DNA from 2 places in the Streptococcus sp. OMI870 genome. Region 1 is predicted to be linked to the other one. Evidence: predicted binding sites of a transcription regulator. Region 1 holds the regulator's gene; the other holds the start of a gene.
What was found. The regulator HrcA, encoded in region 1, represses chaperone genes, less so after heat shock. The targets are predictions, from matches to a motif close to TTAGCACTCNNNNNNNNNGAGTGCTAA.

Region 1 (15,295 bases):
TCATTTAAGTAGTATAATAGAAGTAAAAAGGAGGTTGCACTATGACTGCACATGATATTTTAAACAATCCTTTCCTGAATAAGGGAACTGCTTTTACCTTAGAGGAGCGAAAGGAACTAGGCCTTGTTGGTTTACTGCCACCGTATGTTCAAACGATTGAAGAACAAGCGGCGCAAACTTATGCGCAAATGCAAACAAAAGCCAATGATTTGGAAAAGCGTCTTTTCCTAATGGAAATTTTTAATACCAACCGGACTCTTTTCTATTACCTCTTTTCTCAACATTTGGAGGAATTTAATCCAATTGTATACGATCCAACCATTGCAGATACCATTGAAGGCTATAGTGACCTCTTTATAGATCCCCAATATGCGGGATATCTTGATATCAATCATCCTGAAAATATTGAAGCCACTTTGAAAAATGCTGCTGGGGATCGCGAGATTCGTCTCATTGTTGTAACAGATGCAGAAGGAATCCTTGGAATCGGTGACTGGGGAACAAATGGTGTCGATATTTCTGTTGGGAAATTGATGGTCTATACGGGTGCTGCTGGAATTGATCCTTCTATGGTCCTTCCTTTAGTTATTGATGCAGGGACTAACCGTGAAGAACTTCGTAACAATCCTAATTACTTAGGAAATCGTCACGAACGGGTTCGCGGAGATCGTTACTACGACTTCATTGACCAATTTGTTCAAACAGCAGAACGTCTCTTTCCTAAACTCTACCTTCACTGGGAAGACTTCGGTCGCTTGAATGCAGCCAATATTCTTGAAAAATACCGGAAACAAATTCCAACTTTTAATGATGATATTCAAGGTACAGGAATCGTTACCTTAGGTGGTATCTTTGGTTCACTGGATATTAGTGGTGAAAAATTAACAGATCAAGTTTATCTCTGCTATGGTGGTGGTACTGCGGGTGCAGGAATTGCCTCTCGTGTTCTTCGTGAAATGGTGAGTGAAGGTCTTTCTGAAGAAGAAGCCTATAAACGTTTCTTTATGGTTGATAAACAAGGTCTTCTCTTTGATGACATGGATGACCTAACCCCTGAACAAAAACCGTTTGCTAAGAAACGTGCTGACTTTAGTAACGTAGACAAGTTGACTGACCTGCTTGAAGTAGTGAAGACTGTGAAGCCAACCATTCTTGTAGGAACTTCGACTCAACCTAATACCTTCACTAAAGAAATAGTAGAAGCTATGTGTGAAAATACAGAACGACCGATGATTTTCCCTTTGTCAAATCCAACCAAACTAGCAGAAGCTAGTGCCAAAGATTTGATCGAATGGTCAGATGGCAAAGCTTTTGTCGCAACAGGAATTCCTGCTGATACAGTTTCTTATAAAGGTGTCGACTATGTGATTGGTCAAGCCAATAATGCCTTGATTTACCCAGGTCTTGGTCTAGGTATGCTGGCTTCTGAATCAAGTCTTTTGACTGATGAAATGATTGGAGCAGCGGCTCATTCATTGAGTGGTATTGTCAATCCAGGCCAACCAGGAGCTCCTGTCTTGCCACCATTCAAGTATGTAGCAGATGTTTCTATTAAAGTAGCAGAAGCAGTCGCTAAAAAAGCACAAGAGCAAGGTCTTGCGCGTGCTAAGGAAACAGATATGGCCAAAGCAGTTCGTGATTTGAAGTGGTATCCAGAGTATAAATAATTCATTGCTGCTGTCTATCCTTCACTAGCGACAGATTTGTATGGGCTGTGGACTTAAGTAATTTAGAAAGGATACCTATGTCACTCTTTTTAACCTCGATTACGAGTATCATTCCGATTATCACTATCATTGTTTTGGGGTATATTCTTCAGGTGAAGGGATGGTTTGGAGATGACTTTGGACCTAACCTATCTCGTTTAATCATGAATGTAGCCTTGCCAGCGTCAATCTTTGTGTCGGTGATGAAATACCTAACACTAGATAAGCTAATCAGTCTTTCTGGAGGCCTCCTTTATACATTTGTGGCCTTTATCTTGGGCTATATCGTAGCTTATATTGCAGTTGTTGTTTTCAAGGTTCGTCCAGGACGGCGAGGAACCATGATGAATACCTTTGTGAATGCCAATACTATTTTTATTGGTTTACCTTTAAACGTTGCTCTTTTTGGGGATCAGGCTCTTCCTTATTTCTTAATTTACTATATTACCAACACGATTTCCACCTGGACATTGGGCGTGTATTTGATGACGAGTGACAGTAAATCGGGCCAAAGCAAGAAGACAAGTAAATTTGATTGGAAGAAATTGCTACCAGCTCCGCTTATAGGTTTTCTTGTGGCTCTACTATGTTTGATTCTTCGAATCTCTATTCCAGATTTCGCAACCAATACCTTAACCTATGTTGGAAATATCGTCACTCCCCTATCTCTGATTTATATTGGTATCGTTCTTGCAAAGGCAGGCTTGAAAACTATTACTTTTGATAAAGATACAATTGTCACTTTAGTTGGACGCTTTATCCTAGCTCCTCTAATCATGCTTCTTGTATTGAAGTTCTTTGCACCAAATATGGCCACAGTAGAATTTAAGACCTTTATGATTCAGTCCGCTACACCAGCTTTAGCTGTTCTTCCGATCCTTGCTAATCAGGGAAAAGGAGATGTGGAATTCTCTACGAATGTGGTGACTCTAAGTACGGTTCTATTTATCGTTGTTATTCCAATATTACAAACTTTGTTAGGATAAGAAGGAAGAGGATAGGATTGAAAGTTTTGCGTTAAGAAATTGCACTATTATAGATACATCTATTCCTATTTCTTGAAATCAAAATCAGAAGAAACTCTTCTGACGGTTGCTATTGAGCGCTTTTGAGCTGTCCTAAAAGTCAGACTGTTCAAATCAGGTCTTAAGTAAGCTCGTAAAGCATCACAATTTAGTAAACGTTAAAACTTATTTATACTTATTGAAAGCATTTCGTATCAAAAATACGGGATGCTTTTCTGTTTGGCTTAAAGTTACAAATTGGCAATTATGTTATAATCATTAATATGGTTGCATGCAAAAAATGGTGGATAATCACTTGGAACGGAGGCAACTAATGAGAAATAAGGTTGCTAAAATAATTGCTATTGTAATAGTTTTTATATTTGGAGGTGCTTATATATATAATAAACTAACTAAGCCGAGTCTAGGCCCCAAAACAGCCAAACTCTATCAGCATGGCTTTCAACTTCTAGAAGAGCAACTAGGAACGTATATAAAAGAGTATTACTCAGGGGTTGAAAAGATTGAATTTTCCCCAATCTACGTTACCGAAGAAGGCTCAACATTCTCAAATATCTATGTGCGTCCAACTATATATGATAAGTATGGAAATAAAGCTACCTTGGGTACGCAAATAAAAAAATATGTTCCTAATAGTTTTGGGAATGAAGCAGATCTTGTTCTTGATTTTGATTGGAGTGGTAATGAAGTAATTGAGTTGTTAGATTCAGAAGATAATAGTATTGACGTCTCAAATGCTAAAGAACTTCCTGAAGAAGCTAAATTAACAGATGCAAAAAGTATAGATATAAATATTCAAATGTTAATAGAAGATGGTCAGTTAAAAGGAGTCGTGAAGGATGGTAAGGGGAGTCCGAATGCAGAAATTGTTTATAATGTTAACTTGAGTAAAGCGAACGAATGAAATGACTTTACCTGATCAAGAAATAAAAAAATCCAGTTCCATACTAAAAATAATATTAGAAAAAGTAAAGATGCAAGTCTGTCAATATTTTGAACACATTTTGAGATGAAAATTCAAAGGGTAAGAGAAAACAAAAAAGGAGATTCTTATGTGTATAGTTGACCAAGTTAAGAAAATAGCAACTTATATTTGTGAAGCTTTTGAAGACTGGGGTTTGGATGATCCTGTAGAGGAAGGATACCTGGAAGATTATCAGGAAATTTCTGGTGCATCTGAGGAGGAAATTCAGGAGTTTGAGAAGAGACTTGGAATTTCTCTCCCCGATGAACTGAAGGAAGTCTATCGCTACAAAAACGGCAGTAAATTCTTAGCAGTCTTACCCTGTGTGATTGACCAAAGAGAAATAGCTTTTTCTCTGATGAGTTTGCAGGAAATAGAAGCTGGGAAAAGATATTTTCAAAATAGGGATGCCCTGTTAACGGAATTTCCCGACTATTTTTCGAGCCAAGAAGTTGAAGAGATGCGTGATAGTAGAGTTAAACCCTATCTTTTTAATAAAAAATGGCTTCCTTTTGCGGAATATTGCGATTCTTGTTATCTCATGCTCGATTTTGATCCAGACCAGGAGGGGCAAGAAGGGCAGATTATTTGCTACATTCATGACCCTGATGAAATTATCTATGTGGCAAAAAGTTTTACGGAGTTGATTGAAGAGATAATGGAAGTGATTGTATAAAAGAGGGTAGTATGTTCCCCTGTTTAAAAAATATTGATTCAAATTTTATGAAATCAATCAGTAGATATCATTCTGAAAAACCTTGATATGACGCTGTTTTTAGTCCAATTGAAACCCATACTTTCCCAATTAGGTCTTAAGAAAGCAGGTAAAGCATCACAATTTAGTAAATGTTCTTCGAAAGAATTATGATACTTACAAAGAGCACCTTTCGGGGTGTTCTTTTTTATGCCTCCATACTAAATTGGTGCAATTGGCACAGTTGTTGTGACTTACAAATACGGCTGCAACCTGACAAAGTCAGTTGCCTCTATACCTTAATCAACACGATACTATCAATCTATACAGACACTCAAGAATTTTCTCTTGGCTGTCTTTTTTTGTCTAAAAAACTAAAATTTATCCCGTTATTTTTTTGATTTTAAGTATCCATTTCACCTCTATTTAGAAAAATATTAAATCAATCCTTATTCAGAATAATAATTTTGATCGCTATTATTTAAAAAAATGACAAAAATAATGATATTTTTGACTAATATAGTTGTCAAAAATAAAAAGATGTGTTACAATGTAATCAAGTCAAAGAAAGAAGACCTTAGATAGGGAGAAACTATGTGGGTATCGGTAATACTATCTTATTTAATGGCAAAGGAGGAAAGATCAAATTCTACTGTTTTTAGGTTATCTAAGCCAAGTGGTTGAGTTTGATGACAATGGTAAATATGAAGCTAAAAAATCGTTTAAAAGAGCTTCGCGCTCGTGATGGTTTAAACCAAACCGAGCTTGCAAAGCTAGCAGGTATATCGAGGCAGACCGTTAGTTTGCTAGAGCGTGATGAGTATACCCCCTCTATTATTATCGCCTTGAAAATCTCTCAGATATTTCATGAGCCAGTAGAGTCGGTATTTCGCCTAGAGGAGGAAGAATCATGAACAAATATAGAGTAATGTATTATCTTTGTATCATTGCCTTTGTAGCAAATGTTTCGATGATGATCGGGACCTTGCTGGGATTGATTCACATTTTAGACAGTAACTATTTTTTCTGGACTAGCTTGATTTTTAGTTTAGTATTTGAGCGGATAGAAAAGAAAGTAAAAGAAAGAGAAAAAGTATAAAAGGAGTAAGATTATGAAAGAGTTTTTGGCGGATTTTCAAGTAGATACCGAACACAAAGAAATTGCAGGGGTTTGTGCCGGTATAGCTAATTATTTCAAGGTAGACCCTCTGATGATTCGTGCACTGGCTTGTTTGCTTTTTCTATCTTCGATAGAAATTAGTCTTCTCACCGTTATAAGCTATGCTCTTTTAGCTGGCTGGATGGGGAGTGGATCTCTTGAAGAGGTCATCAAAAAATCAGGGTACAAGATCCTATTTTTCTATATAGTTTCCATTCTCCTGAATAGCTTTGGTGATCAAGTGTTAACAGCTACCTTTGGATTTGGTCATGCTCTGGTTCAAGGGCTACTTAGTTTATTTTAGAAAGAAGATGGAAAATGAAAAAGAAACATTTATTACTATTGTTAGGAAGTTTATTGTTGGGTGGTTTAATCGGAATGTTTGGTGTTGCCTTCACAAATCTTCATTTAAACATTTCTCAAGAGCAAGTACAGTTTGTTTTGACGACCTTCTTTTTCTGTCTGGGAATACTATCGACCATAGTAGCTCTTTATTTTATTATGAATAGTAGGAAAGCTTATGATAGCTACCTAGCAGAAGAAGATGATGAATTAAATGAGCTGGCTTATATCAAGATGTATCGCTCTCTAGATTATGGGACAGTTGCTTACAATGTTTTGCAAGTTAGTATGCTTTTCAGTTTGGTTACCGTGTTACCTAGTCATGATCTTCCGTTATCAGTTTTTCTCTTAGCGGTATTAACCATTCTTGTTGGAAGTTTCTGCGTCAAAACAACGAGCAAAATTCGTAATTACCAGATCTCTATTTTAGCCACACCAAAAGAGGTATTAGATTATCTAGAAACGTATGATGAGGGAGAAAAACAGGCGGAAATGGCAGAGGCTTATTTAATCTTGTTCAAACTCAATCAGCTAATCTTACCATCGGTCTATATCATCTTATTTGCCTTATCCATCATTCTTGGTGAAGTGCAGTTAGTTGGTGTCCTTATAACGGCTCTAATCCATCTCTATATTAATATTGCACAATTAAGAAAAACAAAACGATACTTTAAATAGCGTGGATTTATATGAATGGTGTCGAAAATGGAGGTGACGATGTTGAAAGGGATGAGTCAATCAAAATTTATTCTGTTTCAAGATAAAGCGATCACATAAAAACTGAAAAGATCGTAAAGCAGCACCATTTAGTAAACCTTTCTTTAAAAGAAAGACAATCGTTATAAGAGAGTGGGACAGAAATCGGCAATTCGTTAGAATTCGATTTCGTCGTCCCACCTCCGCACAGTTGAGTAGGGCTGTAAAAGCTGATGAAATCAGCGTAGTAGAGCCCACTCAACCACTGCGTCTTGCTCGACAATCCAAAGACAATTGAGAGGCTAGGACTTTTGTCCCAGCCTCTTTTTTCTATACCCAAGATGAATGAAAAAAACACCCTATCTTCCACAGTCAAACGTGACGGTAGAAAATAGAGTGATTCCAGAATGTTAAAAATTAGTTATCGTCTTTGTGAAGGATATTCTTCACGCCCTTGATAGCTCCTTCAACAGCTTCTTTTGCATCTTCAGCAACTTCTTTAGCTTTTGATGCAACTTTTTCAGCAACGCCTTCAGCTTCTGTTTTTGTGTCGCCGGTTACTTTACCGAGACCTTCCTTAACAGAACCTTTAACTTGGTTTAATTTATCTTCTAATGACATAGCGCCACCTCCGTTAAGTAAATAGTTTTTTAATCTGAATTGAAGACAGTTCATTTAAAAAATGAAAACTATTTAGTTCAGATTAATATAAGTATATACCCTCTGAAATGGAAAGTCAAATTTTCGCTACGGTATTCTAAATACAGGATCGCCTCCTGATCCGATTGCGAATGATGAGGAACCAATCAGTCAAGACATTCAGTTTTTAGATCAAAGATTTGAAATGAAAAGAGTAAAAAATAGGGCTGTCTCCATTGAAATAAGTGGTATAATGGTCATGAATGGACAGATTGCCAAGTTGTTTTTTGAAAAAGAGAAGATGAACATGAAAAGAATCCTCAAAACCTACCCCGTTGTCAGTACTTTGTCTTTAACTTGTTTGTTGCTAGGTCTTTTGACTTCCTTTTATGGGGATGCTATGTATGACCTGTTGGCCTTTCATTCGAAGCCAGTCTATGCTTGGCAATATGTCAGTGGGACCTTGATGCATGGCAGTAAAGGAGCCCCTGTCTGGTTTTTATGGGTCCATTTGATTTTAAATGGACTCATGGTCCTTCCTTTTGGTGGACTGTTAGAAAGGAAGAGAGGACCCAGGCAAGTCTTGATCGTTTTTGTGACGGCGACAACTCTCTCTTCCATCGTTTTTCATCTTTTAACGCAAGGGCAGGACATTCAGGCAACAGGGATCTCTGCTGTAGGCTATGCCTTTGTAATGGGAGGAATCCTGATCCTACCAAATATGTGGAAAGAGTATTCACTCTTCGTAAAACTGTTTTATCTATTCTTAGTTTTTCTATCTGGCCTCATGCTCTTACCGGCCATCACCGGCTGGATCTCGACTTGGCTGCACCTTTCAGGGATTGCCAGTTATCTATTGGTCTTTTTCGGAAGTAAAAGTCTGAAGAAGGCTCCTACCAATGAAGCTCGCTCTTAAGCGAGATTTTCATCCTGCTTCCTTGACTCTTCCTTCATTGCGCCGTATAATACTCTATATCAATGAAAAATCACCTTTTGTCATTGCGCAAAGGGTGATTTTATAAGTGTAAAAAGGAGACACAATGGGCTATATTTCTACAATTAAAACAGCTGTTCAGCTCTTTCCTTTCCTGGCCTTTTTGCTGACCTTGCCCTACATGATTTTGAATTACCGAAAATATGGCTCGGTCAATAAATTACGGGTGCTGATTTTCTATTCTTTTATGCTTTACTTGATGACGGTCTATCTCTTGGTGGTCTTGCCCCTGCCAGATCCAAGTAAGATCCATACCAGCTACTCGGAAATGATCAATCTGTATCCCTTTGCCTTTGTGGTGGATTTTTTCAAGGAGAGTCCCTTTGATCTGGCGCAGACAAGCACTTGGATTCAAGCCCTTAAGCATCCGACTTTTTATGTGCCCGCCTTTAATGTCCTGATGTTGATTCCTTTTGGGATGTATCTGCGCTATTATTTCAAGTGTGGTTTTAAGAAGACGATTTTCCTGACGGCCCTCTTTAGTCTTTTTTTGGAGCTGACCCAGTTGTCAGGTCTCTACTTTCTATATCCGGGCCCCTACCGCCTAGCAGATGTCGATGATATCATTCAAAATACCACTGGTGGTGGAGTGGGCTACCTGCTCGGTTGGTTTCTGGTTTGGTTACTGCCAACACGAGATGAAATAGACCAGCATTCTTTCCGAGTGGGGACGAGAGTATCTGGCTTTCGGATGGGTCTTGCTTTCTTGATCGACTTTGTGATGGTATCGATTCTCTACGCATTGATTGGGGGTTTAGGGACGATTCCTTATGTAGCGGTTTTGGCTCTTTACTTTAGCTTGCTTCCTTTGTGGCGGGGCAAAACCTTGGGAATGGCTTTGTTGAAATGTCGCTTGCATTTTGATAAGCAAAGATGGCTTCGCACCATTTGGAGGGGGATTCTAGTGGCGGGCTATTTCTACTTGATACCCCAAGGATTGTTCTATTTGATTTCACTCTTGAATCAGGATTTGACGAAAAATTCTCTCTTAACCTTATCCATGATCTTGTTGCTCTTCTTTGTGCTTTTATTGTACCTCATTCTCACTTTTGCCATCATCTTGCTCAGTCGTCGCTTTCCGTTTGACCGCCTGGCTGGAGCAACATATGAAAGTACGGTGCGCGTGAAGAAAGAGTTCTTAAGAGATGAAACTGAATAGTCGATAGAGAGGTTGGATGTAGATCCAGCCTTTATTTTTTAGATACGCGGAAAATATCCGAACGTTCCCAGTTGAGAAGGGCGATTTTAAGGGGATTATGCTACAATGAAAGCAAATAGATAGAATGGAGCAGTGAAATGAAAGCAATTATTACAGTCGTCGGAAAAGACCACAAAGGAATCGTAGCGGGTGTCGCAACAAAAATAGCAGAATTGGGACTTAATATTGATGATATCTCTCAAACGGTATTGGATGAGTACTTCACCATGATGGCAGTCGTGACATCGGATGAGAAAAAAGATTTCACCCAGCTTCGTTCAGAATTAGAAGAATTTGGTCAGTCTCTTCATGTCAAAATCAATATCCAGAGCGCAGCGATTTTTGATGCCATGCACAATTTGTAAGATAGGGGTGAGGATTTATGGACATTAAACAGGTAACAGAAACCATTGCTATGATTGAGGAGCAGAACTTTGATGTTCGAACCATCACCATGGGCATCTCCCTTCTGGATTGTATTGATCCAGATATTGATAAGGCGGCAGAAAAGGTCTACCAGAAGATTGTGACAAAGGCCAAGGACTTAGTAGCTGTTGGGGATGAGATTGCGGCAGAACTGGGAATTCCGATTGTGAATAAGCGGGTTTCAGTCACTCCGATTTCTATTATTGGGGCAGCAACCAATGCGACAGATTATGTGCCCTTTGCCAAGGCGTTGGATCGTGCGGCTAAAGAGATCGGAATTAACTTTATCGGTGGCTTCTCAGCCCTGGTTCAAAAAGGTTACCAAAAGGGGGATGAGATCCTGATCAATTCCATTCCTCGCGCCCTAGCAGAGACGGATTTTGTCTGCTCTTCGGTTAACATCGGTTCCACTAAGACAGGGATCAATATGACCGCTGTCCGAGACATGGGTCGTATTATTAAAGAAGCCTCCCAAGCGGATCCAATGGGACCAGGGAAACTGGTGGTCTTTGCCAATGCAGTAGAGGACAATCCTTTTATGGCGGGTGCCTTCCACGGTGTTGGTGAAGCGGATGTTGTCATCAACGTTGGGGTTTCCGGACCTGGTGTCGTCCAACGGGCGATTGAAAAAGTTCATGGTGCAAGCTTTGATGTCTTGGCTGAAACCGTTAAGAAGACAGCCTTCAAGATTACTCGTGTCGGGCAACTGGTTGGTCAAATGGCTAGTGAACGTCTCGGTGTTGAGTTTGGAATTGTGGATTTGTCTCTCGCGCCAACACCAGCTGTTGGGGATTCGGTTGCCCGTGTCCTTGAAGCCATGGGGCTTGAAGTAGTAGGAACCCACGGGACAACAGCAGCACTCGCTCTGCTCAATGACCAAGTGAAAAAAGGTGGTATCATGGCTTGTAACCAAGTCGGTGGTTTGTCAGGTGCCTTCATCCCGGTCTCAGAAGATGAGGGGATGATTGCGGCAGTCCAGTCAGGTCATATCAATCTGGAAAAATTGGAAGCCATGACAGCCATTTGCTCGGTCGGTCTGGATATGATTGCCATCCCAGCTGATACTCCAGCTACGACCATTGCGGCTATGATTGCCGATGAAGCAGCTATCGGAGTGATCAACCAAAAGACAACAGCCGTTCGGATCATTCCTTATGGAGAAGAAGGCGATATGTTAGAGCTTGGAGGACTTCTTGGCTCTGCTCCGGTAATGAAGGTCAACAAGGCTTCGTCAGCTGACTTTATTGTCCGTGGTGGTCAAATTCCGGCCCCGGTTCATAGCTTTAAAAACTAAGAGAAATCGAGTATAATAGAAGAAACGAATAGAAAAGTCTGTGATGATGAAACTCCAGACTTTTTTCTTACAAAAGGAGACAAGATGGCTAAAACAAGATTATTTGTGATTCGTCATGGGAGAACCATGTTTAATACCATCGGCCGTGCCCAAGGCTGGTCCGATACCCCTTTGACAGCAGAAGGAGAGAAAGGCATCCAGGCTCTAGGAATCGGCTTGCGTGAGTCTGGTTTAGAGTTTACTCGAGCCTACTCCAGTGATTCAGGTCGTGCCATTCAGACCATGGGGATCATTCTCGATGAATTGGGGTTGAAAGACCAGATCCCTTATCGCTTTGACAAACGGATTCGCGAATGGTCTTTTGGTAGTTTTGACGGCGCCTACGGTGGGGAACTCTTTCATGGTGTTGTACCGCGTGTGCTAGATGTAGAAGATTATAAGACCTTGAGCTTGAAAGACTTGGCGGAAGGGATCTGCCAGGTCGATACAGCTGGCTGGGCGGAACCTTGGGAAGTCTTGAAAGGACGGATCCTAGAAGGTTTTGAATCCATTGCCAAAGAAGTAGAAGAAAATGGTGGAGGCAATGCCTTGGTGGTCAGCCATAGTTGGACCATTCAGACCGTGGTCTGCTTAATTGAAGGTAAACCAAATCTCAATCTGCCTCTTTCAAACGGTAGTGTTACCCTTGTAGAATATGAAGATGGAGAATTGACGGTTAAGATTTTTGGAGATAGCAGTTACCGTGAAGTCGGTGAAGGCTTGCAAGAATCCTAGTCCATCCTGAAAGGCTGACCTTTTGGTCATGGCCTTTTCTTTCTCTCAAAACTTGTAAGAGCTTTCCTACTTTCTTTTTGCAAAAAATGATATAATGAAAGAGATACATACGGAGGTAATACAATGACAAAAACCAGATTATATATTGCTCGTCATGGAAAAACCATGTTTAATACCATCGGACGAGCACAGGGCTGGTCAGACACTCCGCTGACAGAAGCAGGAGAGCGTGGAATTAAAGAATTAGGACTTGGCCTTAAGGAAGCAGGTCTTTCTTTTAAGCAGGCTGTGTCGAGTGATTCTGGACGCACCATTCAAACCATGGGAATTGTTCTTCAGGAGCTTGGTTTGACAGGTCAGATTCCTTATCGCTATGATAAACGCATTCGTGAGTGGTGTTTTGGTAGCTTCGACGGTGCCTATGATGGCGAGCTCTTTATGGGGGTTTTACCCCGTGTTTTTAAGGTCGAGGATTTTCATCAGTTGAGCTTGATGGAGTTGGCAGAAGGGATTGTTGAAGTCGACACCACGGGTTGGGCTGAATCCTGGAGCGCCTTGAGTGGTCGGATCAAAGAAGGGTTTGAAGCTATCGCAAAAGAGGTGGAAGCAGCTGGTGGTGGCAATGCTATGGTGGTCAGTCATGGCATGACCATCAGTACCTTGATTTACCTGATTGATCCAAAAGCCTTTAAAGAATTGGTCTTAGATAATGGAAGTGTAACTGTTTTGGCTTATGAAGATGGAGCCTTTACTATCGAAAAAGTTGGGGATATGTCCTATCGTAAAGTTGGAGCAAAACTTCTAGAGGAAGGCCATGACGAATAAGTACAGACGCGCAAGAAAAAAACGCAAGAAATGGTGGCCCTATCTAGTGAGTTGCTTTCTTCTTGCGGCCCTTGGATCGGGGATTGGCGCCTATTTGGCGAAACCAAACCTGTTTTCAGGGCTCCAGTTTTGGAAGGCCAAAAAAACTGTCGTGACGACTCCGTCTTCTTCTAAGAAAAAGGAAGAAAAATCAGATCTGCCAGCCGTCTCGACAAAAGATTGGCAGTTGATCTTGGTCAATCGTGACAATGTGAAGCCTGAGCTGAACCCACAATTGACAGATGTGGATGCCATAAAAGTCGATAGTCGGATTGGAGATCCAACGCGTCAATTTTTGGAAGCAGCCCGAAAAATTGCCCCAGAAGAAACCTTGATATCGGGTTATCGGAGTGTAGCCGAACAAACCGAGCTCTATAATGAGCGTGTTGCTGAGTTAGAAGCGAGTGGTCTTTCACACGAAGAAGCTGAAAAACAGGTGCAGACTCAGGTGCAGGTCCCTGGTGCTAGTGAGCATCAGACAGGTCTTGCAATTGATATGAGCGTCGAAGCAGGTCAAAGTGATGAGTTAGGCTTGCAGCTGGCTGCCATTGCACCTCAATATGGTTTTGTTCTTCGCTATCCAGATGGCAAGAGCGATATTACAGGTGTGACTTTTGAGAATTGGCATTTCCGTTATGTTGGTGTAGAAAGTGCTCAGTATATGGCCAAACATCAGCTAGTATTAGAAGAATACATTCAATTACTGAAAAAGGCCGGAAAATAGTAGGACATACACTTTTCTAGGCCTTAAGAATGATTTTTAGCACTCTTGGAAAAAGAGTGCTAATTTTTTGGATTTTTTTCTTGACTTTCTCTTGAGAGGGTGTATAATAGAATCATAGTTTAGCACTCGGATGTGTAGAGTGCTAAAGATGAAAGAGAGGTGAGGTCATGGTTACAGAACGTCAAAATGAGATTCTCAATCTTGTCGTCGATATCTTTACCAAGACCCACGAACCGGTCGGTTCAAAAGCCCTGCAAGATGTCATTCAATCCAGTAGTGCCACCATCCGAAACGACATGGCTGCCCTCGAAAAGCAGGGCTTATTAGAAAAAGCCCACACTTCGAGTGGTCGAATGCCTAGCCGGGCTGGTTTTCAATATTTTGTTCAGAACTCGCTCGATCTGGAGCTGATTGATGAGCAAGATGTCTACCAGGTGGTGAAAGCCTTCGATTTCGAAGCCTTTAAGCTAGACGATATCTTGGATGCTACGGCTAAGTTACTAGCCCAGATGACGGGCTACACCGCAGTTATTCAGGATGTTGAGCCGACACGACAGCGCTTGACGGGTTTTGAGATTGTTCCCTTGTCCAACCACGATGCTTTGGCGGTATTGACCTTGGATGAATCAAAGCCTGTTACCGTACAATTTGCGATTCCAAAGAATTTCTTAACCAGTGACTTGGAAATCTTCCATCAGCTGGTTCAAGAACGCTTCATTGGAAATACGGTCTTGGATATCCACTACCGCTTGCGGACAGAGATTCCACAGATTGTCCAGCGCTATTTTAAGACGACAGACAATGTCTTGGATCTGTTTGATTACGTCTTCTCGCAACTGTTTCAAGAACTGGTCTTTGTAGAAGGAAAGGTTTCATCTTTAACCTACGCCGATCTTCAGACCTATCAGTTCTTGGATAATCCCCAACACGTAGCCTTGGAGTTGCGAGGGGGAATGCCAGAGGACCAAATGACCCAGATCCTGGTTGCGGAGTCCCAAGAGAAGGCTTTGAAAAATGTGACCGTGATTAGTCATAAATTCCTGGTTCCTTATCGTGGGATGGCCCTCATGCATGTGATTGGTCCCGTAGAGATGGATTACAGGCGTGTGATTAGCCTCGTCAATGTTATCGGACGGGTACTGGTCATGAAGTTAACGGACTACTACCGTTACCTCAACAGCAACCATTATGAAGTAAATTAAGACCAAATGAAAGGGGTGTATGCCTTGACAGAAGAAATCAAAAAAGAAGACGTGAAAGAAGAGGAAGTTGCCCAAACAACTGAAGAAGTTGTAGAGGAAAGCAAGCAACCTTCTGAATTAGAAGAAGCACAAGCGCGTGCCGAAGAATTTGAAAACAAATACCTTCGCGCTCATGCAGAAATGCAAAACATTCAGCGTCGTGCCAACGAAGAACGCCAACTTTTGCAACGCTATCGCAGCCAAGACTTGGCAAAAGCAATCTTGCCTTCGTTGGATAACTTAGAACGTGCCCTTGCCGTTGAAGGGTTGACAGATGATGTCAAAAAAGGACTAGAAATGGTGCAAGAAAGCTTGATTCATGCTCTGAAAGAAGAAGGGATCGAAGAAATTCCAGCCGACGGAGAATTTGACCATAATTACCACATGGCCATTCAAACCCTCCCAGCTGATGACGAACATCCAGCAGACACCATCGCACAAGTCTTCCAAAAAGGCTACAAACTCCACGACCGCATCCTACGCCCAGCAATGGTAGTTGTATACAACTAGGATACCTTGTCCGAAACGACACTAAACTATGAAAGAAAGATAAAC
Region 2 (15,295 bases), on a different contig from region 1:
AGCGGTTATCCCATGCTTTAGAGATGACGTTTTTACCATTCGCAGTGAGAATCGCAGAGCTATCTGGGACCAAGGTATCCCCAGGACGGATGCCATAACTTTCAGCTTCGGCTTTAGAGCTAAATCCTGCATCAAAGACAATGTCGCTAATAGCAGGTACGGTTGGCCCACCTGTACCACGTGTCAAATGTGGAGGAACAGATCCGGAAATAGCAGGGTATTCACGTCCATCGCGTGTAAAGAGTTTGAAACGTTGGCTGCTGACCACCATCGGGTTCCAACCTCCGATTGGAACAACACGGAAAGTTCCATCAGCTTTGATTTCACTGATCATGAAGCCAACTTCATCCATGTGGGCAGCTACTAAGATACGAGGAGCATCGGCTGCTGTTGAGTGTTTTACCCCGAAGATCCCACCGAGACCATCTGTCACGATTTCGTCCACATGAGGGGTCAATTGTTGGCGCAAATAATCCCGAACAGGGGCTTCATGACCTGAGATGGCAGGGATTTCAGTTACTTCTTTGATTTTCGAAAATAAATCAGTCATAGGATACCTTCTTTCTGATGCTATTTTATCACTTTTTTTACAAGGATGGTAGCGTTATTATAGAAATCGGTCCCGAAAAACTGAAGGAGGAGATCCAGCCTAGACCATTGTCCCTCTGCTTATTTTGTGTTACAATAGGCACTATGAAAGCTAAAAAAATTATTTTGTCTAGTCTGGCTCTAGCAAGTGCAGGAGCTCTTGCGGCCGGTGTTTATAAAATTGCCAAAGATCAAAAGCGTCTCCGTACCCAAGAAGAGTTGGTAGCAGAAGTACGGGAGCAAATGGAAGCCATGGGGACGATTGCGACTCTGTATGTGGAACTCTACGAGTCTAGTGAAGAGCGCTTAGTAGGAGGCGTTATTTTTGAAGATGAGCGCCATTACCGCTTTGTTTATGAGGATAGCCTCTTGCGCTATGAAGAGGAAAAACTATGATCACACCGAGTTCTCTAGAAGAAATTGCTTCTTATGTAGAGCAAGAGGGCAAGAAAGTCTTTGTCTTTTCAGCTGACTGGTGTGGGGATTGCCGTTATCTCAAGCCTTTTTTGCCGGAGATTGAGGCTGAAAATCCCGAATTTATCTTTATCTTAATTGACCGAGATGCCTATATGGATCTGGCGAAAGTCTGGGATGTTTATGGGATCCCTAGTTTGGTGGTTCTGGAAAAGGATAAGGAAATCGGACGGTTTGTCAATCGGGATCGGAAAACTAAAGCCCAGATTACAGCATTCTTAGCAGGATTAAAATAGGAGAAGAACATGATTGTAACATACAACAAAGAACAAGTCGGCGATGTATTGATGCTGACCTTGAAAAATAGTGGAGAAGCCAAGCTAGCGGTGGAGAGAAAAGGAAAGGTAGCTCGCGTTTACCGTGAGGACAACCAAGAAACGGTTGCCTGGAATATTTTTGATGCCTCATCTTTCTTCGCCATAGAAGGCAAGGGCCAAGTTTTTTTGACAGATGAGCAAGTAGCTCGTTTGAATCAAGAATTGGAAGCAGAAGGCTTCACAGAACGATTGGTCAACGATCAAGAACCAAAATTTGTGGTGGGAGAAATCCTTGAGATGGTGGCCCATCCAGATAGTGACCACTTGAATATCTGCCAAGTAGCAGTTGGAGCAGATAAGACAGTTCAGATCGTAGCAGGAGCTCCAAATGCGCGGGTGGGCCTCAAGACCATTGTCGCTCTTCCAGGTGCCATGATGCCGGATGGTAGCTTGATTTTCCCAGGAGCACTTCGTGGTGAAAAAAGCTATGGCATGATGTGCAGCCCTCGCGAATTGCACTTGCCAAATGCTCCTCAAAAACGAGGCATTATTGAATTGGATGACGCAGAAGCAGCAGGGACACCTTTTGATCCTGCTCGTCACTGGCACGAATAAAGAGAAGAATCTAGGATGTTTTGGATCCTAGATTTTTTTGATTTTGGTTTGCAACCTCCATTTTTTAAAATTTTTTCGAATAAATAGATAGGAGGTAAATGATGTATAATAAAGTTATTTTAATCGGTCGCCTAGTAGCGGCTCCAGAATTGCATAAAACCAGCACAGACAAATCCGTTGCCCGAGTGACCGTTGCGGTCAATCGGCGCTACAAGGACCAAAACGGGGAGCGAGAGACTGATTTTGTCAATGTCGTTGTCTGGGGGAAATTGGCTGAAACCATGGCTAGTTATGCCAGTAAAGGTAGCTTGATCTCTTTGGATGGAGAGATTCGGACGCGCCGCTACGAGAAAAATGGGGTCATGCAGTATGTGACAGAGGTCCTTTGCCAAAGTTTTCAGTTGCTAGAGAGCCGGGCTCAGCGGGCTATGCGTGAAAATGGTGGAACAGGAGATTTGGCCGATATCATCTTAGAAGAGGAAGATCTTCCCTTTTAGAAGCAAAAAGGAAGCTGGTTCGTTTATAGACCAGCTTTTTTGATACTTGCTAGGGATTTCATTCGGGAACGACTCTTTTAAAAATGAATCAAATAAATGCATCTGTACAATAAAAACCAGCACTTTTCTTGAAAAAGTAGTAAAATAAAGTAATATATATTCAAAATTTTCAGAAAAGGAACGGAGTTTGAAGGGGAAAGAAGAAAGAAAAGAATTATTGAAATGGCTGATAAAACGGGTTCTACTGCTGATTCCAGTTGCCTGCATCCTCTTGTGGATCTATGCTGCTTGTCAAACCAGTAGCATCAAGGATCAGATCAAGATCGGTGTCACCTATATGACCATGAACAATGAGTTCTATAAAAGTATTCATTCGGAAATAAGTCGAATTGCCGATGAGAAAGGGGCTCTTGTTTATGTCCGAGATCCAGAATTGGACGAAAAAAGGCAGAGCCAGCAGATCAATGATTTTTGTGCCCAAAAAGTAAATGTGATTGTGATTAATCCGGTCAAAGGGGATAGTCAGCCGATTCTAAGGGCTCTTAAAAAAGCTAGAAAACAAGGAATTAAGATCATTGCAGTTGATACCCAGCTCAAGCATTTTAAACCGGACGCCAGTATTGTATCTGATAATTATCAAGCAGGGGTCTTGATTGCAAAAGAGTTGATGAAACGCTCTTCTAGTGCTCGGATCCTTCTCTTGGAACATAAGGGGACTGTTTCAGCAGATACACGGATTCAGGGATTTAAGGATACCATTAAAGGGCATGGAGCTTATCAGATCGTATCGGAACTAGAAACCAAGGGGCAGACGGAGATCGCCATGCCAGCTGTTCGAGACTTCTTGCGATCTGAGACTGACATAGATTCCTTGGTTGCCTTAAACGACCGCTCGGCTATAGGAGCTTTAGCGGCGATCAAGGAGCAAGGAATCACCCATCCTATTGCGATCTATGGGATTGATGGCTCACCAGATATGAAAGCCTTGCTGCACTCGACAGATGATGTCGTGGGAACCGTTGCCCAGTCTCCGTTGAAGATGGGAGATCGCGTGATGGAGGTCATCCAAGATATGACGGCTGGGAAGAGCTACCAAAAAGAAATAACCATTCCGGTTCAAATGATGACAAAGGAAAACATCGATCAATTTGATGTGAATGGGTGGCAGTAATGAGAAAATTTAGAGGTGTGAGGTACAGTTTGGCCATTCTGATGGTCGTGAATTTTATCGCTGTTATGCTCAACAGTATCATCTATCTTCAAGCAACCAACTATATCATTGCCCAACGGCAAGCCTCCTTATTATTGGAGCGTTTGGAGCGTATTCCTTTTGCGCCCTCTACGACTTTTTGGTTGTCTGCGGTCTTATTTGCTGGGATTGCCTTGATTTCCATGAGTCGTTATCGGTCTCAAACGAGTCGATGGTCTATGTTTGATCAGTGGAACATTCTGGAGATCCTCCTGATGTTGCTTTTGATGTGGGTCCAAAATGTAGCTTATAACGGGCTAATTCTCTTGGTTTTTGCGGATATCTTCTATGGTTCCAAAGAGTTGAATACCAAGCGAGACCGCAAGTATTGGTTTGCTTTTATCCTAGTAAGTTTCTTGATGCTCCTTGTGACCAATTCAGACGTCTTTTCGCTTTTCTTTCCGATTCCTTCTCTTGATGTCTATATTCATTTTTACCCTGCCTCCATCCGGATTCTGGCCTTTTTCTTGAAGAATTCCCTCTATGCCTTGAATATGGTGCTCTTTATTATTTCGCTTTTGTTCTATATTATGAATGTTCTTGCGGAAAACCACGAAGTAGAAGAAGAGTTGGCTATGGTTTCGAAGGTCAATACGGAGTTGAACAACTATCTGGCCTTGTCTGAGAAGATTGCAGAAGATCGGGAGCGTAAGCGGATTGCTCGGGAAATTCACGATACCTTGGGGCACGCGCTAACAGGGATCTCAGCAGGTTTAGATGCTGTTGGGGTCTTGATTGATATCGATCCCAATCGGGCAAAAGAGCAGGTGAAAAGTGTATCAGAAGTGGTTCGTGAAGGGATCCAGGATGTGAGGGGCTCTCTCAACCGCCTCCGTCCAGGTGCCCTTGAGGGACGAACCCTCAAAGATGCTTTAGAAAAGATGATCCGCGAGTACCAGACGCTTTCCAACTTGCAGGTTGATTTACACTATGAATGGGTCGATGTCGATATGGACGTCATGATTGAAGATACGATTTTTCGTGTGATCCAGGAGTCTATGACCAATGCGGTTCGCCATGGTCATGCCAGCCGGATGACCCTTCATTTTTTTGAGGATGAAGAAGATTACCTGATCGAGTTGCAGGACAATGGGGTTGGGTTTGAAACCTTAACCTATGGCTATGGGCTCAAGCAGATGATGGAGCGTATTTCCATCCTAGGAGGACAGCTTCAATTTGAAAGTCGCGATGGATTTTTCACGCGCGTTAGTTTACCGAAATATAAAGAAGGGAGATAGAAATGGTGATAAAAGTAATGGTGGCAGATGACCAGGCCTTGATTCGAGAATCTCTAAAAATTATTTTGTCGGCCCACCCTGATATCGAAGTGGTGGCCACAGTGGAAGATGGGAATCACGTCTTGTCTAGCATTCCACAGACACATCCTGACCTGATCTTGATGGATATTCGGATGCCAGGCATGGATGGGGTTTTGGCGACAAAAGAAGTAAAAGAACACTATCCGGATATCAAAATTATTATTTTAACGACCTTTGACGATGATGAATTTATCTATAGTGCACTCAAGTATGGTGCTTCAGGTTATCTTTTAAAAGGAGCCTCGACAGAGGAGCTCTATGAAGCGATTAAGGTGGTATACCAGGGAGGAGCCATGATCAACCCGAATATCGCTAGCAAGGTCTTTCAAATTTTCTCTCAAATGGCCAAATCCAACTTCTCTATTGCTGTGGATGAAGACAATGTCAAGGATTTGAGCACGACGGAATGGCGCATTATCCAAGAGGTCGGCTATGGGGAGTCCAATAAAGAAATTGCGGCCAAACTTTTCTTATCAGAAGGAACCGTGCGCAATTACTTATCAACGATTTTGGCGAAATTAAACCTAAGAGATCGAACGCAATTAGCGATCTGGTCTGTCCAAACAGGAGTGACCAGACGTGATTTTTCTAAAGGAAATACAGAATGAAATTGAAGCGAAAGCATCTTTGTTGGGGGCTTGGTCTCCTTTTAGCGCTCTGTGCGAGCGCTGGTTTTTATTGGTGGAAACAGCAACCGACCGTGCTTCATATTGGCGTGTATGCAGGTTCTAGTTGGGATGTGCCGACCAGTCAACGTTCCCATGCCTTGGATCGTGCGATTGAAAAATTTGAAAAATCCCACCCCCATGTCCGTGTAGAGTATGAAAACGGGATTCCGCAGTCAGATTATTCAGACTGGCTCTCTGAAAAGATTGTCTCAGGAAAAACGCCAGATGTGTTTATGGTCTCTGAGCAAGATCTTTCCTTATTAGCGGCGCGGGGGGTACTAGAAAAGTTAAACGGCTATATGGATCGAAAAGACCAAGCTGCCTTTTATCCCGTTGCCTTTGAATCGGGTGTCTATCAGGGCCAAACCTATGCCTTGCCTTATGAAAGCAATCCTATTTTGATGTGTGTCAATAAAGATCTCTTGGATAAAGAAGGCATCGCGGTTCCCAAAGAAGGTTGGACCCTTGAAGAGTTCTATACGATTTGCAAGAAACTAACCAAAGATACCAATGGAGATGGCCAATTGGACCAATTTGGAAGTACAGAATACACCTGGAAAGAAGCCTTAGCAGCAAATGGGGGTCATCTCTTTCAAGAAGGGATGCTTAAGCTGACGGCTCCAGAAGTCAAAGAATCCTTGACTTTCCTACAAAAATTGGAAGATTTAAATAAAAATTACAAGGTGAGCTCCAAAGATTTTGACCAGGGGAAAGTCGCCTTTTATCCTATGACCTTGGCCCAATATCGGACCTATAAACCTTATCCCTACCACGTTTCTAAATATTCAAACTTTACCTGGACCTGTATCCCGATGCCTGCTAAGTCAAAAACGACCAAGGCGACCTTAGTCACAACGACTTCTTTTGCTATGTCCGCTCGGACTTCTCATTCTAAGTTGGCTTGGGAGTTGATGCAGGTTTTGACAGAGGATCCAGAAATTCAACAAACCCTTTTTGCCCAATCTCAAGGGATCTCCGTCATGCCACGGGTAGTCAAGAGTCGCTCCAGTAAAGACCTTCTGCAGGTGGATGATTTTGGGACGGATTCCTTGACCAATAAGACCTTGAATCGTATCATGGAGCAAGCTGTTGAAAACAGCCCTAAAAATGTCTCGAAAGAGGTGTTAGAAAAGCTGGACTACTTGATCGGCAATGCCTTGCGCGATCAAGATGTCGAGAATCGTCTGCCTCAAATTCAGAGGGAGATGGAAAGCAGTCTTCAGGTGGGAGTTTAGGAGAAAAATAAGATGGCATTTTGTCAAGTGACAGATGTCATTTTTTTATTGCTAAATGTCATATTTGAAATGTGACATTTGACAATGTAAAAGCGCTTTCAAATAATCTACAATAGAGTCAAATAAAGGAGGCGTAACAAAATGAAATACCTCGTTTTAGTCAGTCATGGTGGACTGGCAGAAGGTCTAAAAACATCACTGGCCATGTTTGCTGGTGACAAGATGGATCAGGTCATCGCAGTTGGACTCAAAGAAGGAAAATCGGTTGATGACTTCGCAGTTGATTTTAGAGAGAGCATTTCAGGATTGACAGCAGAAGATTGCGTGTTGGTCTTGGCAGATATTGTAGGGGGGAGTCCATTAACCACTGCAGCTACTGTTCTAGAAGAAGCTGGAAAGCTTGATGGGGCCTTGATCCTTGGTGGGATGAACCTCACCATGGCCTTGACAGCAGTTGTGATGAAGGATGTGCTCGATGGAGACGATTTGTCAGCTACCATCTTATCCGAAGCACGATCTGCACTACAGCCTTTTGAAGTTTCAGCTACTAGTGCTGAAGAAGATGATGACGATATTTAATAGGGAGGTACCTTATGGTAGTAACATTTGTACGGATTGATGACCGCATGATTCACGGTCAGACAGTCACACGCTGGGCAAAAGAAAAACCATGTGATGGTTTGATTGCCGTAAACGATGCAGCAGCATCAAACAAGGTTTTGATCCAAGCTTACAAAGGAGCATCCGACAAGAAAACCTTTGTATGGACAAAAGAAGCCTTTAAGGAAAAATCAGCAAAAGTAACGGAATCAGATAGTCGTTACTTCTTGATCACTAAGAATCCAATCGATATGAAGGAAATTTTGGTCGACCAAGGGTTTGTCCCAGGTGATGTCAAAGAAATCATCGTAGGCCCTGCAAATGATCGTCCAGGTGCTGTGAAATTGGGGAATAACCAATCCATCACTCAGGAAGAAGCAGAAGCCTTCCAAGCCATTCAAGCAGCAGGCTACAAGGTGAAATTCCAATTGTTGCCAGATGTTTCCATCGGGTATTGGGATGATTTTAAATCAAAATTTGGTTTTTAAACCCAACAGTCTGATCTGTTAGGTAAATAAATTTACAAACAAAAGGAGCGTTTGTTATGACAATTTCATGGATTCAAGCAATCTTGCTTGGTATTTTCGCCAGCTTGTCTTCAATGCCTGGTATGGGAGGTACCAGTATCGGGAACTATACACTCGGTCGTCCCTTGATCGGTGGGTTGATTTCAGGTTTAATTCTTGGAGATGTGACAACTGGTATTATGGTTGGGGTTGCCCTTCAAGTCGTTTATATCGCCTTGGTAACACCTGGTGGTACCGTATCTGCCGATGTGCGGGCTATCTCTTATATCGGAATTCCTCTTGCTATCTTATTTGTGCATGCCAATCACATCACAGATGAAGCTGGAATCGCCGCAGCTGCAGCACCAATCGGTGCAGCCGTTGGGACCATCGGTACCGTTCTTTTCTACGGTACCGCTACTATGAACTTGGTATGGCAACATATTGGTTGGAAAGCCGTTGCAGAAGGAAACTTCAAAAAACTCTACGCAGTTGACTGGGTTTACCCTTGGATCTCTCACTTCCTCTTCTCTTTCCTTCCAACAATGATTATCACCAAATATGGTGAAAACATGGTTGATTTGATGAAACAATACCTTCCTATGGATGGTTACTGGATGAAAGCCCTCTTTACAGTCGGTGCTCTTCTCCCATGTGTCGGTATTGCCATCTTGTTGAAACAAATTGTTACAGAAGCAACTGACTTTATTCCATTCTTTGTCGGATTTACCTTGGCTAAATCTCTCGGTTTAAACTTGGTAGCTAGTGCCGTTGTTTCATTAATCTTTGCAGTAATCTACTATGAACTTGAAGTGATCAAATCGATGAAAGCTGCTCCAGCCGGAGTGGTGGACCTAGACGATGATGAGGAGGATATTTAAAATGGCTGATAGAAAGAAAATTTCAAAGAAAACATTAGCAAAAGCATTCCATCATTGGTATTATGGTCATTTGACTTGTTTCTCTCAAGAACATATGCAAACCTTCGGGTATTTGACTTCTATGCTTCCAATCGTAGAAGAAATGTATGACACCAAAGAAGAACAAAAAGATGCGATGCAAACCTATACGGCCTTCTTCAACACTGAACCACAACTTGGATCTCTTGTTGTAGGGATCACAGCTGGTTTGGAAGAAGCGCGTGCAAACGGAGATGCAGTAGATGGCGAAACCATCAACGGGATGCGTGCCGGTTTGATGGGACCAATCGCTGGTATTGGTGACTCATTGGTCGTTGGTACCTTGATTCCCGTTCTTTTAGGGATTGCCCTTGGCCTTTCTAAGGGTGGGAACATCGCTGGTGCTCTCTTCTACATCGTCGTATGGAACCTCTTGGTTTACTTTGGTATGCGCTTTGCCTTCTTCAAAGGTTACCAATTAGGGGATAAAGCCGTTGAATTCCTTGTAGGACCAAAAGGACAAGCTCTTCGTAAAGCGATCAGCGTTGTCGGTGGTATGGTTATAGGTGCCGTAGCAGCTACTTGGGTATCTGTTACAACAGCCCTTCAATTCAAGAATTCTGAAGGAAAAGTCTTCTTGAACATCCAAGAAAAGATCGATGGTGTTTATCCAGGTCTCTTGACAGCAGCCGTCATCACTCTTTGCTGGTGGTTGATGTCTAAGAAAAAAATTTCACCAAACAAAGTTATGTTACTTCTCGTTGTAGTTGCTTTGATCGGTGTTGCCCTTGGTATCTTTGACCCACATCTTAAATACTAAGGTAAAAAAAGAATTTGCTAGTAGGAGTTTTTGAGAATGAAGTGAATGGACCTCCTTTACTTGCACTTCATTCTCAATTTTTATCAGGAGGAATCCCATGGTTACAAAACAAGAACTTGTCAATGGATATGAAACAGAAATCAAGTACCAACGTCACATGCTTGAAAACCTTGGTCGTTGGTTTAGCTTACTCTTTATCATTGCCAGTATTGGTGTGGTATTGATCTATCTCTTTCACAAAAGTTTCCTCCCACTCTTGATCCTCGGGATTTTACTAGCCTTGGTTGGAATTTTAGGCATGATTGTTTTTGGATATGGTATCTACCGCGGGCGGATCAATCTTCAAAAAGTGATCGAAGATTTCAATCAAAAATTGACAATTTTAAATTGAAATTTGAGAAACATCTCATCTATTTTTGAGGTGTTTTTTTCTTGACTATTTCTGACCAAGTGATACAATAGAAACATAGGTTAGCACTTGAGTGACTAGAGTGCTAAAATACAAGTATGGAGGAACGACAATGTTAAAACCATTAGGAGACCGCGTGGTCTTAAAAGTAGAAGAAAAAGAACAGACTGTTGGAGGTTTTGTTCTCGCTGGTGCGAGCAAGTCCGATACAAAAACAGCTGAAGTAGTAGCCGTTGGTGAAGGTGTGCGTACCCTTAGTGGTGAACTCATCGCCCCAGCTGTAAAAGCAGGAGATCAAGTTTTGGTGGAAAGCCATGCAGGGATTGATGTTAAAGATGGGGACGAAAACTACATCATTGTCGGAACTTCAAGTATTCTAGCAATTGTAGACTAAGAGAAGAGAGGTAAAAAAATGGCAAAAGATATTAAATTTTCATCTGATGCACGTTCTGCAATGGTCCGTGGTGTCGATGTCTTAGCAGATACAGTGAAAGTTACTTTGGGCCCTAAAGGACGCAATGTGGTTCTTGAAAAATCATTTGGTTCTCCATTGATCACAAATGACGGGGTGACCATCGCCAAAGAAATCGAATTGGAAGACCATTTCGAAAATATGGGTGCCAAATTGGTATCAGAAGTTGCTTCTAAGACCAATGATATCGCAGGTGACGGTACAACAACTGCAACAGTCTTGACCCAAGCTATCGTCCGTGAAGGGATCAAGAACGTTACAGCAGGGGCGAATCCAATCGGTATCCGTCGTGGGATTGAGACTGCTGTTGCAACAGCAGTAGAAGCTTTGAAAAATACTGCGATTCCAGTATCCAGCAAGGAAGCCATTGCTCAAGTAGCTGCCGTGTCTTCGCGTTCTGAAAAAGTCGGTGAGTACATCTCTGAAGCCATGGAAAAAGTTGGCAAAGATGGGGTGATCACCATTGAAGAGTCTCGTGGAATGGAAACCGAGCTTGAAGTGGTTGAAGGAATGCAGTTTGACCGTGGTTACCTCTCACAATACATGGTTACTGACAATGAAAAAATGGTAGCCGATCTTGAAAATCCATACATTTTGATTACGGACAAGAAGATCTCAAATATCCAAGAAATCTTGCCATTGTTGGAAAGCATTCTTCAAAGCAACCGTCCGCTCTTGATCATCGCAGATGACGTAGATGGGGAAGCACTTCCAACACTTGTCTTGAACAAGATCCGCGGTACCTTTAATGTTGTAGCTGTTAAAGCTCCTGGATTTGGAGATCGTCGTAAAGCTATGCTAGAAGATATCGCCATCTTGACAGGTGGTACAGTCATTACAGATGATCTTGGTTTGGAATTGAAAGATGCAACCATTGAAGCCCTTGGTCAAGCAGCGAAGGTAACAGTAGACAAGGACACTACCGTTATTGTAGAAGGGGCTGGTAACCCAGAAACAATTGCCAACCGTATTGCTATCATCAAGTCACAAATTGAGACATCTACGTCTGAGTTTGACCGTGAAAAAATGCAAGAACGCTTGGCCAAATTATCAGGCGGGGTAGCAGTTATCAAGGTCGGTGCTGCAACAGAAACAGAATTGAAAGAAATGAAACTCCGTATCGAAGATGCCCTCAATGCGACTCGTGCAGCTGTTGAAGAAGGGATCGTTGCCGGAGGTGGTACAGCTCTTGTCAATGTTATCTCTGCAGTCGCAGGCCTTGAATTGGAAGGAGATGAAGCGACCGGACGCAATATCGTTCTTCGTGCCTTGGAAGAGCCAGTACGCCAAATTGCTCACAATGCTGGTTATGAAGGATCTATTGTGATTGATCGCTTGAAACATGCAGAAGTCGGAACAGGTTTCAATGCTGCGACAGGTGAATGGGTAAATATGATTGATGCAGGAATCATCGACCCTGTTAAAGTCAGTCGTTCAGCCCTTCAAAACGCAGCTTCTGTTGCTAGCCTCATTTTGACAACCGAAGCAGTCGTAGCCAACAAACCAGAACCAGCAGCCCCAGCAGGACCAGGAATGGATCCAGGCATGATGGGGGGAATGATGTAACCTGATACCAATGATTGGTGCTAAAGCACCGAATCATTGGACGGTAGCCGCTATATTGCGGTCTACCTAATCATCTTACTAGCTCAAAGGGAGGAAAGTATCGTTCCTCCCTTTTCACGTCGTAACCTATGTAAAATAAAGAAGGCAAGATCGGCCTTCTTTATTTTCTGTCGTAACCGGTACATGATTGAGGCTTTGCCTCTCATCATTTGACGCCAGCCGCTATGTTGCGGCCTACCTAATCATCTTACTAGCTCAAAGGGAGGAAAGTATCGTTCTCCCTTTTTATCGTACTTCTGGAATTTCATTTGTCATGGAATAATATTTTTATTTTAAATTTTGTAACAGAAATGATAAATACTAGTTAAAGAGGATTTGTGTAAATACCTGGGAATCAAGCGTTTGCGGTATTTTTTTGTGGAGGAGCATTTGCCAACAAATTGCAATACAAATTAACTGATTTTGTAATAATTCTAGTGTATACTATTAAGAGTAGATCACAAGTCTACATTGTTGCAAGGGGAGAACTTCCCACATACATGTCTATTGACAATAAAACTTGATCGTAATATCGCTGTTAGTAAAATGAGAGTTTGAACATAGTGTAGATTTTATCGACCTTTTTCATATTAAAAAATATTTTTCAAATTCCCCTTGCGCAAGCTCTTCCGGATTCCTCCGGGAGAGTTTTTTTGTTAAGGAGAAAAGGTAGAAGGCCTTTTGAGTCTACTTTGAAAGAGTGGCTCAGCAGCTATTATTTATGGTAAAATAGAACATATTCGTCGAGGGGAAGGAGTGAAGACTTTGTTGAAGATTTTTGTGTTAGAAGATGAGTGGATCCAGCAATCACGAATCGAATCGGTCTTGCAGGAACTGATTGCTCAGAAATCCTTGCAATGCAAAGCGCCAGAAGTGTTTGGGAAATCAAGCCAATTGCTAGATGCTATCACAGAGAGAGGCGCTCATCACCTATTCTTTTTAGATATCGAGATTAAAGGTGAGGAGAAAAAGGGTCTAGAGATCGCAAAAGAGATTCGTAAGAAAGACCCCCATGCGACCATTGTCTTTGTCACCACTCACTCTGAATTCATGCCCATTACCTTTCAGTACAAAGTAGCCGCCTTGGATTTTATTGATAAAACGCTGAGCGAAGAAGAGTTCAGAAAAAGAATTGACTCGGCCATCGACTATACCTTGGAGCAAGCTGGGACCACGATTGCGCAAGATGCCTTTACATTTGAGAGTGCGATGGCGCGTGTACAAGTTCCCTTTAATAAGATTTTGTATGTTGAAACGTCTCCAACCATTCACAAGGTTATTTTACACACCCAGGATGAGCGCTTAGAATTTTACGCCAGTATTGCCGATATCGAAAAAGCAGATCCCCGCTTGTATCGGTGCCACCGCTCCTTTGTGGTGAATCCACAAAATATTACGAAGATTGACAAAGAAGCCAAGAAAGCTTTTTTTGAAAATGGGGACAATTGCTTGATCTCACGGACCAAGTATAGAGGCTTACTAGAAGCTTTGAAAAAATAGAAGGGAGAAAGAATTGCTGTTAGATATTCTCATGTCTTACTTAAAGTTCTTCGTCAGCATGCTGATCTATCGTCATATCAGTAGACAAGAGTTCGCCTTACGTTGGCTCTTTTTGTGCCCCTTCTTCTTTGCAGTCGTCTTTACCCTTGTGCCACCGGTAGGCTTTTTTGGCTATTTCTTAGTATTTATTGCCTATAGTTTCTATCGGAATCATAACATACGACACCTTTTGAACATTTTTTACGGGCTCTACCCGGTTGTCATGGAGAGTCTCATTGGGCGTCTCTTAGCCTTTTATGTCTTTCCAATGCTCGGGATTGTACTTGTTCATGAGGCATCTGTCAGCTGGTATGATGCTCTACTTGAATTGCTGGTCTTTCCTGTCTATTTAGGGCTCACTAAATTGTTAAAACTAGATTTTACAGATTTAAAAGTAGGATTTCAACGGCAGTATTTTAATCGTTTCTTACTTCCAATGGATCTTTCTATGTTTGTGTATTTAGTCAGTGTTATAGGTCTGGTGGTTTTTGAGGATGCTATTCCTCATGCAGATGCTTTACGGGAACAGTTAAATAGTATTTATCTGATTTTGTTTTTTGTGATGCTCTTGTATTTCAATGCAGTGTCCAAAGAACGATTGAAACAAGAGATTCTAGAGCAAAAAGATAGGCAACTGCAGGAGTTAGCCACCTATAGCCAACACGTCGAAATGCTCTACGGGGAGATTCGTGCCTTTCGTCATGATTACCTGAATATTTTAACCAGTCTCAAGTTAAGTATTGAGCATGAAGATCTCAATGCGATCAGGGAAGTCTATGAGAACGTTCTTCGAGAGAGTGGCCAGCAATTTTACGATAGCAAGTTTGATATTGCCAAACTCAGTCACATCGAAAATCCAGCTGTAAAAAGTGTTCTGTCCGCAAAATTATTGGAGGCTCAAAACAAAGGGATTGGGATCTCTGTCGAGATCGATGAACCTGTTCGTGATTTATTCATCGAGGTTTTAGATTTCATCACCTTCTTATCCATCCTTTGTGACAATGCTATCGAAGCGAGTCTTGAATCAGAGGACCCACAGCTGACTCTTGCCATGCTCCAGGAGGAAAACTCCCTCCTCTTAATAGTTGAAAATAGTACAAAAGCTGAAAAAATAGATCTGGCGAGAATATTTGAAAAGGACTACTCAAGTAAAGGAGATGGTCGCGGTCTTGGCTTGTACAAGATCCAACAATTACTGGAAAAGTATCCCAAAACGACAGTGTCTACCAAGAGTTCAAACTACCGATTTACTCAGAGCCTGACCTTTTGGAAGGAATAATGGAAGAGAGAGTGGGACAGCTTCAACAGTCTGGGAGACTGTTGAAGGTTGCAGATAAAGGAAACATAGTTTCCGTCAACATAGGGCATCTTTGAAGCTTAAAAAGCGAACAAAGACTTAGGATACTTGCTTCGCAAGATCTATCCGCCACCTCAAAGCAGTGCTTTGAGCACTCAACCACTGCGTCTTGCTCGACAATCCAAAAATAATTGAGAGGCTAGGACTTTTGTCCCAGCCTCTTTTTTGACCATTCGCGATGATTTT

Region 2: groES (co-chaperone GroES) is a predicted target of HrcA. The motif match lies at 10,199-10,225, and genes of this name have one in related genera.

The regions. Positions count from the first base shown of each region.
Region 1 is NZ_JASHGM010000008.1:2,580-17,874, forward strand. Features, by position in the region: gene QM968_RS10165 (malolactic enzyme) at 42-1,667, shown strand; gene QM968_RS10170 (AEC family transporter) at 1,745-2,692, shown strand; gene QM968_RS10175 (hypothetical protein) at 3,045-3,635, shown strand; gene QM968_RS10180 (SMI1/KNR4 family protein) at 3,784-4,371, shown strand; gene QM968_RS10185 (helix-turn-helix transcriptional regulator) at 5,094-5,303, shown strand; gene QM968_RS10190 (hypothetical protein) at 5,300-5,488, shown strand; gene QM968_RS10195 (PspC domain-containing protein) at 5,502-5,852, shown strand; gene QM968_RS10200 (DUF3169 family protein) at 5,867-6,568, shown strand; gene QM968_RS10205 (CsbD family protein) at 7,004-7,207, opposite strand; gene QM968_RS10210 (rhomboid family intramembrane serine protease) at 7,533-8,141, shown strand; gene QM968_RS10215 (VanZ family protein) at 8,266-9,378, shown strand; gene QM968_RS10220 (ACT domain-containing protein) at 9,516-9,782, shown strand; gene QM968_RS10225 (PFL family protein) at 9,800-11,137, shown strand; gene QM968_RS10230 (histidine phosphatase family protein) at 11,222-11,911, shown strand; gene QM968_RS10235 (histidine phosphatase family protein) at 12,035-12,736, shown strand; gene QM968_RS10240 (M15 family metallopeptidase) at 12,726-13,499, shown strand; gene hrcA (heat-inducible transcriptional repressor HrcA) at 13,667-14,701, shown strand; gene grpE (nucleotide exchange factor GrpE) at 14,708-15,250, shown strand.
Region 2 is NZ_JASHGM010000004.1:56,405-71,699, forward strand. Features, by position in the region: gene pepA (glutamyl aminopeptidase) at 1-550, opposite strand, end outside; gene QM968_RS07650 (DUF4651 domain-containing protein) at 694-984, shown strand; gene QM968_RS07655 (thioredoxin family protein) at 981-1,298, shown strand; gene ytpR (YtpR family tRNA-binding protein) at 1,308-1,934, shown strand; gene QM968_RS07665 (single-stranded DNA-binding protein) at 2,036-2,431, shown strand; gene QM968_RS07670 (substrate-binding domain-containing protein) at 2,619-3,602, shown strand; gene QM968_RS07675 (sensor histidine kinase) at 3,602-4,918, shown strand; gene QM968_RS07680 (response regulator transcription factor) at 4,924-5,607, shown strand; gene QM968_RS07685 (ABC transporter substrate-binding protein) at 5,604-6,902, shown strand; gene QM968_RS07690 (PTS sugar transporter subunit IIA) at 7,044-7,481, shown strand; gene QM968_RS07695 (PTS system mannose/fructose/N-acetylgalactosamine-transporter subunit IIB) at 7,496-7,990, shown strand; gene QM968_RS07700 (PTS mannose/fructose/sorbose/N-acetylgalactosamine transporter subunit IIC) at 8,047-8,889, shown strand; gene QM968_RS07705 (PTS system mannose/fructose/sorbose family transporter subunit IID) at 8,873-9,727, shown strand; gene QM968_RS07710 (DUF202 domain-containing protein) at 9,825-10,118, shown strand; gene groES (co-chaperone GroES) at 10,249-10,530, shown strand; gene groL (chaperonin GroEL) at 10,549-12,174, shown strand; gene QM968_RS07725 (response regulator transcription factor) at 12,979-13,713, shown strand; gene QM968_RS07730 (sensor histidine kinase) at 13,727-15,031, shown strand.